DNA from 3 places in the Bradyrhizobium sp. ISRA442 genome. Region 2 is predicted to be linked to each of the others. Evidence: predicted binding sites of a transcription regulator. Region 2 holds the regulator's gene; each other region holds the start of a gene.

Region 1 (4,656 bases), on a different contig from region 2:
TGTCCTCGATCTTCCTGGTGTTCACGCACACCTCGATCGTGCGGGTGTTCTTCATCACCGCGGCCACCTTCGGCGCGCTGAGCCTCTATGGCTACACCACCAAGCGTGACATGAGCGGAATGGGCTCGTTCCTGTTCATGGGCCTGATCGGCATCATCATCGCGAGCCTGGTGAACCTGTTCCTCGCCAGCTCGGCGCTGCAGTTCATCGTATCCGTGGTGGGCGTGCTGGTGTTCGCGGGCCTGACCGCCTGGGATACGCAGCGGCTGAAGAACGACTACATCTACGGCTATGCGTCGGCCGGCGGTGACATCGCAGAGCGTGCGGCGATCACCGGTGCGCTGTCGCTATACTTGAACTTCATCAACCTGTTCACGCTGCTGCTGCAGCTCCTCGGCCAGCGCGACTGAGCGACAGGCCCGAGCGAACGACACCAACCCCGGCCGCAAGGCCGGGGTTTTTGTTTGGCCCGGCTCTCCCCACAAGCGCCGTCATTGTGAGGAGCCACCCAGTCCCGCCTTCGGCGGGCCGGATGACAGGCTCCGCGACGACGCAATCCGGAGTCATGCCGCGGATGCATTTCTGGATTGCTCCGCTGCGCTCGCAATGACGCCGGGAGAGGCCGCTGCCCCCTTCCAGCGGCTGCAGGGTGGCTCTAATCTCTCCGCATGTCCGCACCTGAGATCAGGCCTACGACCGAGGCCGACCTTCCCGCCATCACCGCCATCTACCAGCAGGCCGTCCGCGAGGGCACCGCGACGTTCGAGCTGGAACCGCCCGACCTTGCCGAGATGACGCGGCGCTATCGCGCGCTGACCGACGGGGGCTATCCGTACTTCGTCGCCATGCTCGACGGGCGCGTGGCGGGCTATGCCTATGCCGGCGCCTACCGGCCGCGGCCGGCTTACCGCTTCACGGTCGAGAACTCGATCTATCTCGATCCGTCCTTCCACCGCCGCGGCATCGGCCTGCTGCTGCTGGAGCGGCTGATCACCGAATGCGAGGCGCGTGGCTTCCGCCAGATGATCGCCGTCATCGGCGATTCCGCCAATGCCGGCTCGATCGGCGTCCACACCAGATGCGGCTTCAAGATGATCGGCACGCATCCGAACGTCGGGCTGAAATTCGGCCGCTGGCTGGACACCGTGATGATGCAGCGCGACCTCGGCGAGGGCGCAAGCACGGTCCCGGGGAAGTAAGACGAACATCCAACGCCGCGTCATTCCGGGGCCCGACGAAGTCGCGAGCCCGGCATGACGAGGCGAGATTGTCAGACCACCGCCAGCTTGCGATCGATCACCAGCAGCACGCGCTCGAGTTCGTGGCCACGGCGCAGGATCAGGCCTGTCGCCGAGATCACGCTGTACATGCCCTGCTTGCGCGCTAGCCGCGGATCTTTCTCGATGCGATAGATCGGCACTTCGGAGGCGCGGCGGTAGACCGAGAACACAGCGCGGTCTTTGAGAAAGTCGATGGCATAGTCGCGCCACTCGCCGTCGGCGACCATGCGGCCGTAGAGATTGAGGATGCGATGCAGTTCAAGCCGGTTGAACGTCACCCGGCTCCCCTGGGAGTTCGCAGCGGCGACACGCGCCACTGCGCGCTGCTCGCTCGGATCGACATCCTCCGACATCAGACTCATGGAGCGCCTCCTGTCGCACAGCATGCCCGCCTCCGCGAAACCATCGCAGGACCCCGCGGATCATGACAATTGCATGATTGCGCCAACCGCCCCTCACCGCAAGGGGCAGACGGCCAAACCCGTCAGATCGTGAGCGAATCAGCACACGCAGCGGTGGAACTTTTCAGCGGCAAACCGTCACGGGATCGTTAGCAGGAAATCATAGTCTCGCCTCTTTTCCGCCTAGCGACTGCCGCCCTGCACTGCGAAAAGGTTGATGTGCGTTGGCCCGGTCCTTTCGGTTCCGGATTCCTCAGCCCCCAGCCCCCCGGGGTCGTCAGGATCGGGTCTGTACGCGCGACAAGGAGGGCCAACGCGAGTTGGTCCTTTTTTGTTTAGGTCGGGTGTATCTTCCGACCTGATGCTTCTCCCCTCATCCTTCGTACTCTGACCTCATCCTGAGGAGCCTGCGTAGCAGGCGTCTCGACGAGATGCAGCAGCCGGGCCTGCATGGTTCGAGACGCGCCAGAGCGCGCTCCTCACCATGAGCGGTTAGATCGATCTGGTGCGAGGGGAATTCGAGCGCAGCTTCAGTGCAGCGACGTGTACGCCGCGCCCAGCATCGGGCCGGGCTTCTCGCGGCTGCCGTCCTGGACGTACACCACCGCGCCGTCGACGCCCTCGCGCGTTAGATTCTCCAGTGGCACCGTCCAGCTTTCCGGACGGCCGTTCCAATCGCCGACCTTGAGCACGTTGCGTACGACGTTGTGATAGGTGATCTGCTGTCCCCGGTTTTCGCCGCGGCCGATCGAGATCGGCACCGATTTCGCGATCGAGCAGATCCAGACCTCGCCGTGCGAGACCGCCGGCTCCCGGCTCGCGGCCACCGACACGCTGATCTGCTTGCCGGCGAGCGACATCGTCACCGGCACGCTCATCACCGATTCATTCTTGATGGTGTTGCCGATCGCGCTTTCGATGCCGGCGCGATCGCTGCCGATGACATGCGTTGAGCCATTGACCACGACTTGCGGCGTATAGACCTCGCGGTCGCCGCGCATGCGCGAATAAGCGCGTTGCCGCGCAGAGAAGCGCGAGTCCGCCAGCGTGTCCTTCCAGCCGAGATAATCCCAATAGTCGATCGGCATGCTGAGCGCGATGATCGAGGGATCCTTGGACAGCTCGCCAATGATCTTGTCGGCGGGTGGACAGGAGGAGCAGCCCTGCGAGGTGAAGAGCTCGACCACGGCGCGGGGATCGGCGTGGGCGGGACGAACGATGGCGATGATGGCACAGACGCTGAGCGCTCCCGACCAGAATGCACCGGACCAGCGCGAAATCAGATTACTCGCCATCATGTCAGTCATGTCGAACGTCGCACATCCTAGCTCGTGGGGGAAAGATCATATCGCTTGATGGTCACCGTAGTCTTACGGGGCGCGGCACATTCATCCGACCAAGGCGGAAATTTCCGCCGGGCGGGCCCATCTGAAGCGTGCCGCAACGCGCGAAGGCGGCCTTTTGATAGGCCGCCTTCGTTTAACCTTCTACTCACTTCGCAGTGAGCCACCGTTCACAAATCCGCGTTTACGCCGCGAGTTTGCGCAGCACATAGTGCAGGATGCCGCCGTTGCGATAGTAGTCCAGCTCGTCCAGCGTATCGATCCGACAGAGCAGCGAGACGCGCTGGAGCGAGCCGTCGCCGGAGACGATTTCCGCGGTCAGCTTCTGGCGCGGCTTGAGGTCGCCGACGAGGCCGCGCAGCGTGACCTTCTCGTCGCCCTTCAGACCGAGTGACTGCCAGGAGGTACCTTCCTCGAAGGTCAGCGGCAGCACGCCCATGCCCACCAGGTTGGAGCGGTGGATGCGCTCGAAGCTCTGGCAGATCACGGCGCGCACGCCGAGCAGGCGCGTGCCCTTCGCGGCCCAGTCGCGCGAGGAGCCGTTGCCGTATTCGGCACCGGCGAACACGACCAGCGGAACGCTCTCCTGCTGGTACTTCATCGCGGCGTCGTAGATCGACATCTGCTCGCCGTCGGGCCAGTGCTTGGTGAGACCGCCTTCCGGAATGTTGCCGTCGGCGCCCTTGAGCATGAAGTTCTTGATGCGGATGTTGGCGAAGGTGCCGCGCATCATCACTTCATGGTTGCCGCGGCGCGTGCCGTACTGGTTGAAGTCGGCCGGACGCACCTGGTGCTCGCTGAGATACTTGCCAGCGGGCGAGGTGAGCTTGATCGAGCCGGCCGGCGAGATGTGGTCGGTGGTGATCTTGTCGCCGAACATCGCGAGGATGCGCGCCTCGACGATATCGGTGACCGGATCCGGCTCCTTCTTCATGCCTTCGAAGTAGGGCGGGTTTTGCACGTAGGTCGAACTCATATTCCAGCGATAGGTCTCGCTCTCGACCGTCTTGATCTTGCGCCAGTTGGTGTCGCCTTTGAACACGTCCGCATATTTCTTCTTGAAGATCGACGCGGTCACGAACTTCTTCATGAAGGCGTTGATCTCCTTCGTCGTCGGCCAGATGTCCTTGAGGTAGACCGGCTTGCCGTCCTTGCCCTCGCCGAGCGGCTCGGTGGCGAGGTTCTTGGTCACGCTGCCCGCGAGCGCATGGGCGACGACGAGCGGGGGCGAGGCGAGATAGTTCGCCTGCACGTCCGGCGAGACGCGGCCTTCGAAGTTGCGGTTGCCCGAGAGCACGGCGGCCGCAACGATACCGTTGTCGTTGATCGACTTCGAGATCTCTTCCGGCAGCGGACCGGAATTGCCGATGCAGGTGGTGCAGCCGAAGCCGACCAGGTTGAAGCCGACCTTGTCGAGATCGGCCTGCAGCCCGGAATTGGCGAGATATTCGGCGACGACCTGGCTGCCCGGCGCAAGCGAGGTCTTCACCCAGGGCTTCGCCTTCAGGCCCTTCTTGGCCGCGTTGCGCGCCAGCAGGCCAGCGCCGATCAGCACGCTCGGGTTGGAGGTGTTGGTGCAGGACGTGATCGCAGCGATCACGACGTCGCCATGGCCGATGTCGAAATTCTTGC
Region 2 (4,656 bases):
CGGGATGACGATCGATCACGGACGCGAGCTTCTGCTTCAACAAGAGCGACATCTTCTGAACGTGATCAAAGAAGCCCGGCTTGAGCATGACGTCGAGCACCGCATTGGCGGCCGAGATTGCGAGCGGATTGCCGCCGAAGGTCGAGCCATGCGAGCCGGGCGTCATGCCCGAGGCGGCTTCCGCGGTCGCAAGGCAGGCGCCGATCGGGAATCCGCCGCCGAGCGCCTTCGCCAGCGACATCACGTCGGGCGTGACGCCGAAGCGGCGGTGCGCGAAGAGATCGCCAGCGCGGCCCATGCCGGTCTGCACCTCGTCGAACGCGAGCAACAGGCCGCGCTCGTCGCAGAGCTGGCGCAGCGACTTGAGGAATGCGGGCGTCGCCGAGCGCACGCCGCCCTCACCCTGGATCGGCTCGATCAGGATGCCGGCGGTCTGCGGACCGATCGCCTTCTTGACGGCGTCGAGGTCGCCATGCGGCACCTGGTCGAAGCCTTCCATCGGCGGCCCGAAACCTTCGAGATATTTGGCCGAGCCGGTTGCAGCCAGCGTCGCGAGCGTGCGGCCGTGGAAGGCACCCTCGAAGGTGATCATGCGATAGCGCTCGGGATGACCTTTCGACGCGTGATAGCGGCGCACGACCTTGATGACGCATTCCAGCGCTTCCGCGCCGGAATTGCAGAAGAACACGAAGTCCGCAAAGCTCTCGTTACAGAGGCGCGCCGCAAGACGCTCGCCATCCGGGCTCTGGAACAGGTTCGACATGTGCCAGAGCTTCGTCGCCTGCTCCTGCAACGCCTTGACCAGTGCGGGATGGGCATGGCCGAGCGCGTTGACCGCGACGCCGGAGGTGAAGTCGAGATAGCGCTCGCCATTCGTGGCGATCAGCCAGCAGCCTTCGCCACGCTCGAAACCGATGTCGGCTCTGGCGAAAACAGGAAGCAGATGCGGCGCGGCGCTCTTGGTCATGACTGTCACTTGGTGTTGAGGACGGCCTCAACGCGCATTGCGCAGCGCACCATTGACCGTCCCGGAAAACGAAACGTGCCGCCTTTTCAGGGCGGCACGTAGAACTATCTTATGCTTGGTAGAACGCCTGTCAATGCCGCCGGCAAGCCTCGGGAAACGCAGAATCCGTAGTCTTGCGGTGCCTACTTTGCGGGGTTTTCGTTACGGAACATGTGGAAGCGAGTCGGCGGACTCTTGCGCGTGAGTCACGCCATATTGTAGCGTTTGGGCTGTCAGATACGACATCTCGTGCAGCGGTTCTGATCCTCTAAGTTCTCATGTACCGGCGTAAACGTTCGGGCGCTCTAGTCGCGCCCGGCGAGCCTTAAAGGATTCTGGCGGCACGGGTTTTTCGAGGCTTAGGCATTCGCCGCGAGGGCCAGGGTGGCTGGCGCGCGGCGAGGGAAAGGGTGCAATGACGGTTTTGACATGGTCCGACGATCGCGTCGAGCAGTTGAAAAAGCTCTGGGAGGCTGGACTTTCGGCCAGCCAGATCGCAGCCGAGCTCGGCAATGTGACCCGCAATGCCGTGATCGGCAAGGTGCACAGGCTCGGCCTGTCCGGCCGCGCCAAGAGCCCCTCGTCGGCGGCGCCGCGGCCGCGTAAGGCGCGCCCCGCGCAGCACATGATGCGGGTGGCTCGTCCGATCTCGCGCGGCAACACCGCGCTGGCGCAGGTCTTCGAGGTCGAGGTTGAGCCCGATCCGGTCACCTATGACAACGTCGTGCCGATGAGCCAGCGGCTGTCGCTGCTCGAGCTGAACGAGGCGACCTGCCATTGGCCGGTCGGCGATCCCTCGAGCCCGGATTTCTTCTTCTGCGGCGGCAAGGCGCTCACCGGCCTGCCCTATTGCGCCCAGCACTCGCGCGTCGCCTATCAGCCGGCGGCGGATCGCCGCCGCGCTCCGGCGAAGCCGGGCACGCGCTGAGTTAGCGTTTAGTCGGTGAACTAGGTGCCGTCGTTACACGACGGCACTTCAACTAGCTCGGTGTCGTCCCGGCGAACGCCGGGATCCATAACCACCGGCCGATGTGGTTACGGGGACTCGGAGTTATCATCGTCGCGCGACAACTGCGCCCTGGGGTTATGCGTCTCGGCCTTCGCCGGGACGACGACTGAAAGTGTGGCAACAACCAGCCATCCCGCCCCAGACTTTACGTCTGCTCCGCCTTCGCGAAACGGTCATCCAGCGCATAGCCGGCGCCGCGCACGGTGCGGATCGGATCCTGCTCGCGGCCGAGATTGAGCAGCTTGCGCAGGCGGCCGATGTGCACGTCGACGGTGCGTTCGTCGATGTAGATGTCGCGGCCCCAGACGCTGTCGAGAAGCTGCTCGCGCGAGAACACGCGACCCGGATGCTCGAGGAAAAACTCCAACAGGCGATATTCGGTCGGACCGAGATCGATCGGCCGGCCCGAGCGCGCCACGCGGCGCTTTTCACGATCGAGCTCGATGTCGCCATAGGCGAGCACGGTGGCGAGCCGCTCGGGGCTTGCGCGCCGGAGCAGGCCCTTTACGCGCGCCAAGAGCTCGGGCACCGAGAACGGCTTGACGATATAGTCGTCGGCACCGGTCGCAAGACCCCGCACCCGCTCACTCTCCTCGCCGCGCGCGGTGAGCATGATGATCGGAAGCTGCTTGGTGTCGGGCCTGGTGCGCAAGCGCCGGCACAGCTCGATGCCGGACAGGCCCGGCAGCATCCAGTCGAGCACGATCAGGTCGGGGATATGTTCCTTGAGACGGGTATCGGCGTCGTCGCCGCGCATCACCGTCTCGACGTCATAGCCGTCGCCTTCGAGGTTGTAGCGGAGGAGCTCGGTCAGAGCCTCCTCGTCCTCAACCACCATAATGCGTGCGCCCATGGGGTCGTCGCTCCTTACGTATTCGGGACCGTCGTGGCGAAGGTCGTCATGTCGCCCTTCGGCCGCTTGTCGGCGATGGCCTGACCTTCGATCATGTAAAACACGGTCTCGGCGATGTTGGTGGCATGGTCGCCGATCCGCTCGATGTTCTTGGCGCAGAACATCAGATGGATGCAGAACGAGATGTTGCGCGGATCCTCCATCATATAAGTGAGGAGCTCGCGGAACAGCGAGGTGCAGATGGCGTCGACTTCCTCGTCGCCCTTCCACACCGCCATCGCCGCCGGCAGGTCATGCGCGGCATAGGCGTCAAGCACCGACTTGACCTGCTGCTGCACCAGGTCGGTCATGTGTTCCAGGCCGCGGAACAGCTTTAGCGGATGGAAGTCCGTCTCCAGCGCGGCGACGCGCTTGCCCATGTTCTTGGCAAGGTCGCCGATGCGCTCGAGGTCGGTCGCCACGCGCATCGCACCAACGATCTCGCGCAGGTCGATCGCCATCGGCTGACGGCGGGCGATGGTGAGCACGGCACGCTCCTCGATACGCTTCTGCAGCGCGTCGAGCTCGACGTCGGTGGCGACGACGCGCTGGCCGAGCGCGACGTCGCGGCGGATCAGCGCATCGACGGAATCGACGATCATGCGCTCGGCAATCCCGCCCATCTCTGCGACCAGTCGAGTGAGCTCCTGAAGGTCGGTGTCGAAGGCCTTTGCGGTGTGTTCGGAACCCATATCCTGTCTCCTCAGCCGAACCGGCCGGTGATGTAATCCTGCGTACGCCGATCGCTCGGCGACGTGAAGATCTTGCTGGTGTCGTCGAACTCGATCAGCTCGCCGAGATACATGAAGGCGGTCTTGTCGGAAACGCGCGCCGCTTGCTGCATGTTATGGGTGACGATCGCGATCGTGTAGTTCTCGGACAGCTCCTGGATCAGCTCCTCGACCTTGGCGGTCGAGATCGGGTCGAGCGCCGAGCAGGGCTCGTCGAACAGGATCACTTCGGGGCGCACCGCGACGGTGCGCGCGATGCAGAGGCGCTGCTGCTGGCCGCCGGAGAGCGAGAGGCCCGAGGCGTTGAGCTTGTCCTTGACCTCGTTCCAGAGCGCGCCGCCGCGCAGCGCCTTCTCGACGCGGTCGTCCATCTCCGACTTCGAGATCTTCTCATAGAGGCGGATGCCGAAGGCGATGTTCTCGTAGATCGTCATCGGGAACGGCGTCGGCTTCTGGAACACCATGCCGACGCGGGCCCGCAGCAGGTTGAGATCGAGCTTGGGGTCGAGAATGTTGGTCTGGTCGAGCATGAGCTGACCGGTCACACGCTGGCCCGGATAGAGATCATACATCCGATTGAAGATGCGCAGCAGGGTCGACTTGCCGCAGCCCGACGGACCGATGAACGCCGTGACGCGGTTGGTGCCGAGCGTCAGGTTGATGTTCTTCAGCGCGTGGTGTTCGCCGTAATAGAAGTTGAGGTTGCGAACCGTCACCTTGGCCGGGGCCTCCGGCAGCGGTTGCGACGCCAGGTGACCGTTGGAACTCACGGATACGGACAGGTCGGTCATTTTGCGGTCCTCTCGGCGCCAAGGATGCGCGCGCCAATGTTCAGGGCAAGCACGGTGAGCGTGATCAGCAGCGCGCCGCTCCAGGCGAGTTGCTTCCAGTAGGCGTACGGGCTCTGCACGAAGTTGTTGATGGTGACCGGCAGGTTCGCTATCGTCTTGTTCAGGCTCAGGCTGAAGAACTGGTTCGACAGCGCAGTGAACAGCAGCGGCGCAGTCTCGCCGGCGAC
Region 3 (4,656 bases), on a different contig from region 2:
GCAGGCTCTCTATGCACAGCTACTGGTGGGACTGATCAACGGCTCGTTCTACGCGCTGCTCAGTCTCGGGCTTGCCGTGATCTTCGGCATGCTCAACATCATCAATTTCGCTCATGGCGCGCTCTATATGATGGGCGCGTTCGTCGCCTATTTCCTGTTGGACCTTGGTGGCATCAACTATTGGTGGGCGCTGCTCATCGCGCCGATCATCGTCGGCATCTTCGGCATGATCCTGGAACGGACCATGCTGCAATGGCTGACGGGTCTCGACCATCTCTACGGATTGCTTCTGACCTTCGGCATCGCGCTAATCGTGCAGGGCGTGTTCCAGAACTACTTTGGTTCGTCTGGTCTGCCCTACGCGATTCCGGACCAGCTCAAGGGCGGCATGAATCTCGGCTTCATGTTCCTGCCCGTCTATCGCGGCTGGGTCGTTATCTTCTCTCTGGTCGTGTGCCTGGCCACCTGGTTCCTGATCGAGAAGACGCGGCTTGGCGCTTACCTGCGTGCCGCAACCGAGAATCCGACGCTGGTGCGCGCCTTCGGCATCAACGTGCCGCGTATGATCACGCTCACTTATGGCCTGGGCGTCGGCCTTGCTGCGCTGGCCGGCGTCTTGTCCGCGCCGATCAACCAGGTGCGGCCGCTGATGGGCGCCGACCTCATCATCGTCGTGTTCGCGGTGGTCGTGATCGGCGGCATGGGATCGATCATGGGATCGATCATCACCGGTTTTGCGCTCGGCGTGATCGAGGGCCTGACCAAGTATTTTTACCCCGAGGCCTCCAACACCGTCGTCTTCGTGCTGATGGTGCTGGTGCTGCTGGTGAAGCCGACGGGACTGACGGGAAGGGCGGCCTGATATGACAGCCTTGACAGACGATACGCTGCCGACGACCCCGCACGCGATGCGCGACGAGATGATCGTGTTCGTGGTGATGGCGCTGCTGCTGGCCGCCGTGCCGTTCAGCGGTATCTATCCGTTCTTCGTGATGCAGGCGCTGTGCTTTGCGCTGCTCGCCTGTGCCTTCAACCTGCTGATCGGCTATGGTGGCCTCTTGTCGTTCGGCCACGCGATGTTCCTCGGTACCGCCGGCTATTGCAGCGCGCATGCACTGAAGGTGTGGGGGCTGCCGCCAGAGCTCGGTATCCTCGTCGGCGTCGCCGCGGCCTTCCTGCTTTCGATCGTGACTGGCTACGTCTCGATCCGCCGCCAGGGCATCTATTTCTCGATGATCACGCTGGCGCTGTCGCAGCTCCTGTACTTCATCTACCTCCAGGCACCGTTTACCCATGGTGAGGACGGTATTCAGGGCATTCCGCAAGGCCACATGTTCGGCCTCTTCGATCTGTCCAAGCCGACCGTGCTCTACTATGTCGTGCTGATTGGCTTCCTCGCCGGCTTCCTGCTGATATTTCGCATCATCAATTCGCCATTCGGCGAGGTGCTGAAGTCGATCCGCGAGAACGAGCAACGCGCGATTTCGCTGGGCTATCGCACCGACCAGTACAAATTCCTGGCCTTCGTGCTGTCGGGTACGCTGGCCGGCTTTGCCGGATCGCTGAAAGTGTTCGTGGCGCAGAATGCCTCGCTCACCGACGTGCACTGGTCGATGTCCGGCGAAGTCGTGCTGATGACGCTGGTCGGCGGCCTCGGAACGATCTTTGGCCCGGTGGTCGGCGCCTTCGTGATCATCGCCATGCAGCAATATCTGGCGAGCTTTGGCCAGTGGGTGACGGTGATCCAGGGCGCGATCTTCGTAATCTGCGTGCTCACCTTCCGTCGCGGCGCCATCGGTGAAATCGCCCATTATCTCCGCAGATCGCTCTAAGTTATTGATACAACTGCGATTTGTAGGTCTTGCGAAAGCGGTGGATGATGCCCCTCCGCGGGCGTGCGATGGCACGCGCGCGGATCGAAAATGGTCTATGACAGTTTCATGACGGCCCATTCGGGCCGGCCATTTTCCAAGCGGCAGCAATTCCCATGATGCGATGGTTTCGCAATTTCCTCCCCAAGGAAGAACGGTTCTTCGACCTGTTTGACCGTCATGCCCAGACCGTGATCCAGGGCGCCGTCGCGCTTCAGGGGATGCTGAACGGCGGCGAGGAGACCCCGGTCTATTGCCAGCGCGTCAGTCAGTTTGAGAACGATGCCGACAACGTCACCCGTGAGGTGCTGACGGCGGTGCGCCGCACCTTCATCACGCCGTTCGACCGCGGTGACATCAAGAACCTCATCACGTCCATGGACGACGCCATCGACCAGATGCAGCAGACGGCCAAGGCCGTGATGCTGTTCGAGGTCCGCGCTTTCGAGCCGCCTATGCGCGAGATCGGTGCGCTTCTGATCGAATGCGCCAATCTGGTCGGCCGCGCGCTGCCGCTGCTGCAGTCGATCGGCCCGAACGTCGCCATGCTGACCGCCATCACCGAAGAGCTGACCAAGCTGGAGGGTCGGGTCGACGATCTCCACGACATCGGGCTGAAGGAATTGTTCCTCAAGCACCGGGACGGCAACGCGATGGACTTCATCGTCGGCGCGGAGATCTACGACCACCTCGAAAAGGTCGCCGACCGCTTCGATGACGTGGCGAACGAGATCAACAGTATCGTCATCGAGCAGGTCTAGGGCAGGGCCGCGCCGTGGATGTCGCGTTGGGTCTTCCCGTCCTGGTCGCACTGATCGCCGTCGCGCTGCTGTTCGACTTTCTGAACGGTCTGCACGACGCCGCCAATTCGATCGCGACCATCGTCTCGACCCGCGTGTTGCGGCCGCAATTCGCCGTGTTCTGGGCCGCCTTCTTCAATTTCGTGGCTTTCATGGTGTTCGGCCTACACGTGGCTCAGACGATTGGCACCGGCATCATCGAACCCTCGATCGTCGATGCCCAGGTGATCTTCGCCGCCCTCGTCGGCGCCATCGTCTGGAACCTCGTCACCTGGGCGCTCGGAATCCCGTCCTCGTCGTCGCATGCGCTAATCGGCGGTCTCGTCGGCGGCGGCATGGCCAAGGCAGGAATCTCGGCGGCGGTGTGGAGCGGATTGTCCAAGACCGTGCTGGCAATCGTGCTGTCGCCCTTGGTCGGCTTCCTGCTCGCGATGATGCTGGTTGCGATCGTGTCGTGGGCCTCGGTGCGCTCGACGCCGTTCGCGGTCGACCGCGCCTTCCGCATCCTGCAATTCGCCTCGGCCTCGCTCTATTCGCTCGGCCATGGCGGCAATGATGCCCAGAAGACCATGGGCATCATCGCCGTGCTGCTCTATTCGCAGGGGCATCTGGGCAGCGAATTCTCCGTGCCGTTCTGGGTGGTGCTGTCGTGTCAGGCGGCGATGGCGCTGGGCACGCTGATGGGCGGCTGGCGCATCGTCCGCACCATGGGCCTGCGCATCACGAAGCTGACGCCGATGCAGGGTTTTTGCGCCGAGACCGGCGGTGCCGCGACGTTGTTCATGGCGACGTTCCTCGGCGTTCCCGTTTCGACCACCCACACCATCACCGGCGCGATCGTCGGCGTCGGCGCCGCGCGCCGTGTCTCGGCGGTGCGCTGGAACGTCGCAAGCTCGATCGTCTACGCCTGGGTGATCACGATCCCAGCGTCAGCGATCGTGGCGGCGCTGAGCTGGTGGGCGGTCCAGATCTTCAAGTAACGAGCTTCAGCCCCACGATGCCGGCGACGATCAGCCCGATGCTGGCGACGCGAAATGCGGCGGCCGGTTCGCCGAACAGGATGATCCCCAGCGCCGCGGTGCCGACCGCGCCGATGCCGGTCCAGACCGCATAGGCGGTTCCAATCGGAAGCGATTTGAGCGCGAGCCCGAGCAAGATGATGCTTCCCGCCATCGCGGCGAGCGTGAGGACCGACGGAACGAGCTTGGTGAAACCCTCGGTGTATTTCAGTCCGATCGCCCAGGCGACCTCCAGCAAACCCGCGACGAACAATATGGTCCAGGCCATCACGACCCTCCATTCAAGGCAGGGTCGTCCCCGCGGCTGACGTTGCTGAAGAGGGGAAGGTCGTCCTTCCCAAGGCCGATATGGGGCTGGCGAGAGGGCTCCGCAATCACCAAATGAAGCTTGATCAGGCCCATTTTCCCTGCCAAACGCTCCCGCCATGTCCGACATCGCCATTACAGCCGAATCGCCGGCCCGTTCCCCGCTTGCCGCTGAAGTGGCGCGGCGGCGCACCTTTGCGATCATCTCCCACCCGGACGCGGGCAAGACCACGCTGACCGAAAAGCTCCTGCTCTTCGGTGGCGCCATCAATCTCGCCGGCCAGGTCAAGGCCAAGGGCGAGCGCCGCAACACGCGTTCGGACTGGATGAAGATCGAGCGCGAGCGCGGCATCTCGGTCGTGACATCGGTGATGACCTTCGAGTTCGAGGGGCTCGTGTTCAACCTCCTGGACACGCCGGGCCACGAGGACTTTTCGGAAGACACTTATCGCACGCTGACGGCAGTCGACTCCGCCGTGATGGTGATCGACGCTGCGAAGGGCATCGAGGCGCGCACGCGAAAGCTGTTCGAGGTCTGCCGCCTGCGCGACATACCGATCATTACCTTCATCAACAAGATGGACCGCGAAAGCCGCGACGTCTTCGAGCTCCTTGACGAGATCGAGAAGACGCTCGCGCTCGACACCACGCCGATGACCT

Evidence for each region. The regulator PhoB, encoded in region 2, activates phosphate uptake and scavenging genes when phosphate is short. The targets are predictions, from matches to a motif close to TGTCATNNANCTGTCAT.
Region 1: a site for PhoB is predicted at 1,705-1,721, ahead of MTR72_RS12440 (DUF2794 domain-containing protein). Genes of this name have one in related genera too.
Region 3: a site for PhoB is predicted at 1,930-1,946, ahead of MTR72_RS10260 (DUF47 domain-containing protein). Genes of this name have one in related genera too.

What each region holds. Positions count from the first base shown of each region.
Region 1 covers NZ_JALGCN010000005.1:47,984-52,639, forward strand. The annotation lists gene MTR72_RS12430 (Bax inhibitor-1/YccA family protein) at 1-410, shown strand, start outside; gene MTR72_RS12435 (GNAT family N-acetyltransferase) at 669-1,199, shown strand; gene MTR72_RS12440 (DUF2794 domain-containing protein) at 1,271-1,642, opposite strand; gene MTR72_RS12445 (DUF1223 domain-containing protein) at 2,212-2,988, opposite strand; gene acnA (aconitate hydratase AcnA) at 3,209-4,656, opposite strand, start outside.
Region 2 covers NZ_JALGCN010000030.1:44,863-49,518, forward strand. The annotation lists gene MTR72_RS36340 (aspartate aminotransferase family protein) at 1-967, opposite strand, end outside; gene MTR72_RS36345 (GcrA family cell cycle regulator) at 1,422-1,934, shown strand; gene phoB (phosphate regulon transcriptional regulator PhoB) at 2,161-2,868, opposite strand; gene phoU (phosphate signaling complex protein PhoU) at 2,883-3,599, opposite strand; gene pstB (phosphate ABC transporter ATP-binding protein PstB) at 3,611-4,429, opposite strand; gene pstA (phosphate ABC transporter permease PstA) at 4,426-4,656, opposite strand, start outside.
Region 3 covers NZ_JALGCN010000004.1:150,791-155,446, forward strand. The annotation lists gene MTR72_RS10250 (branched-chain amino acid ABC transporter permease) at 1-862, shown strand, start outside; gene MTR72_RS10255 (branched-chain amino acid ABC transporter permease) at 864-1,832, shown strand; gene MTR72_RS10260 (DUF47 domain-containing protein) at 1,988-2,632, shown strand; gene MTR72_RS10265 (inorganic phosphate transporter) at 2,647-3,651, shown strand; gene sugE (quaternary ammonium compound efflux SMR transporter SugE) at 3,644-3,958, opposite strand; gene MTR72_RS10275 (peptide chain release factor 3) at 4,116-4,656, shown strand, end outside.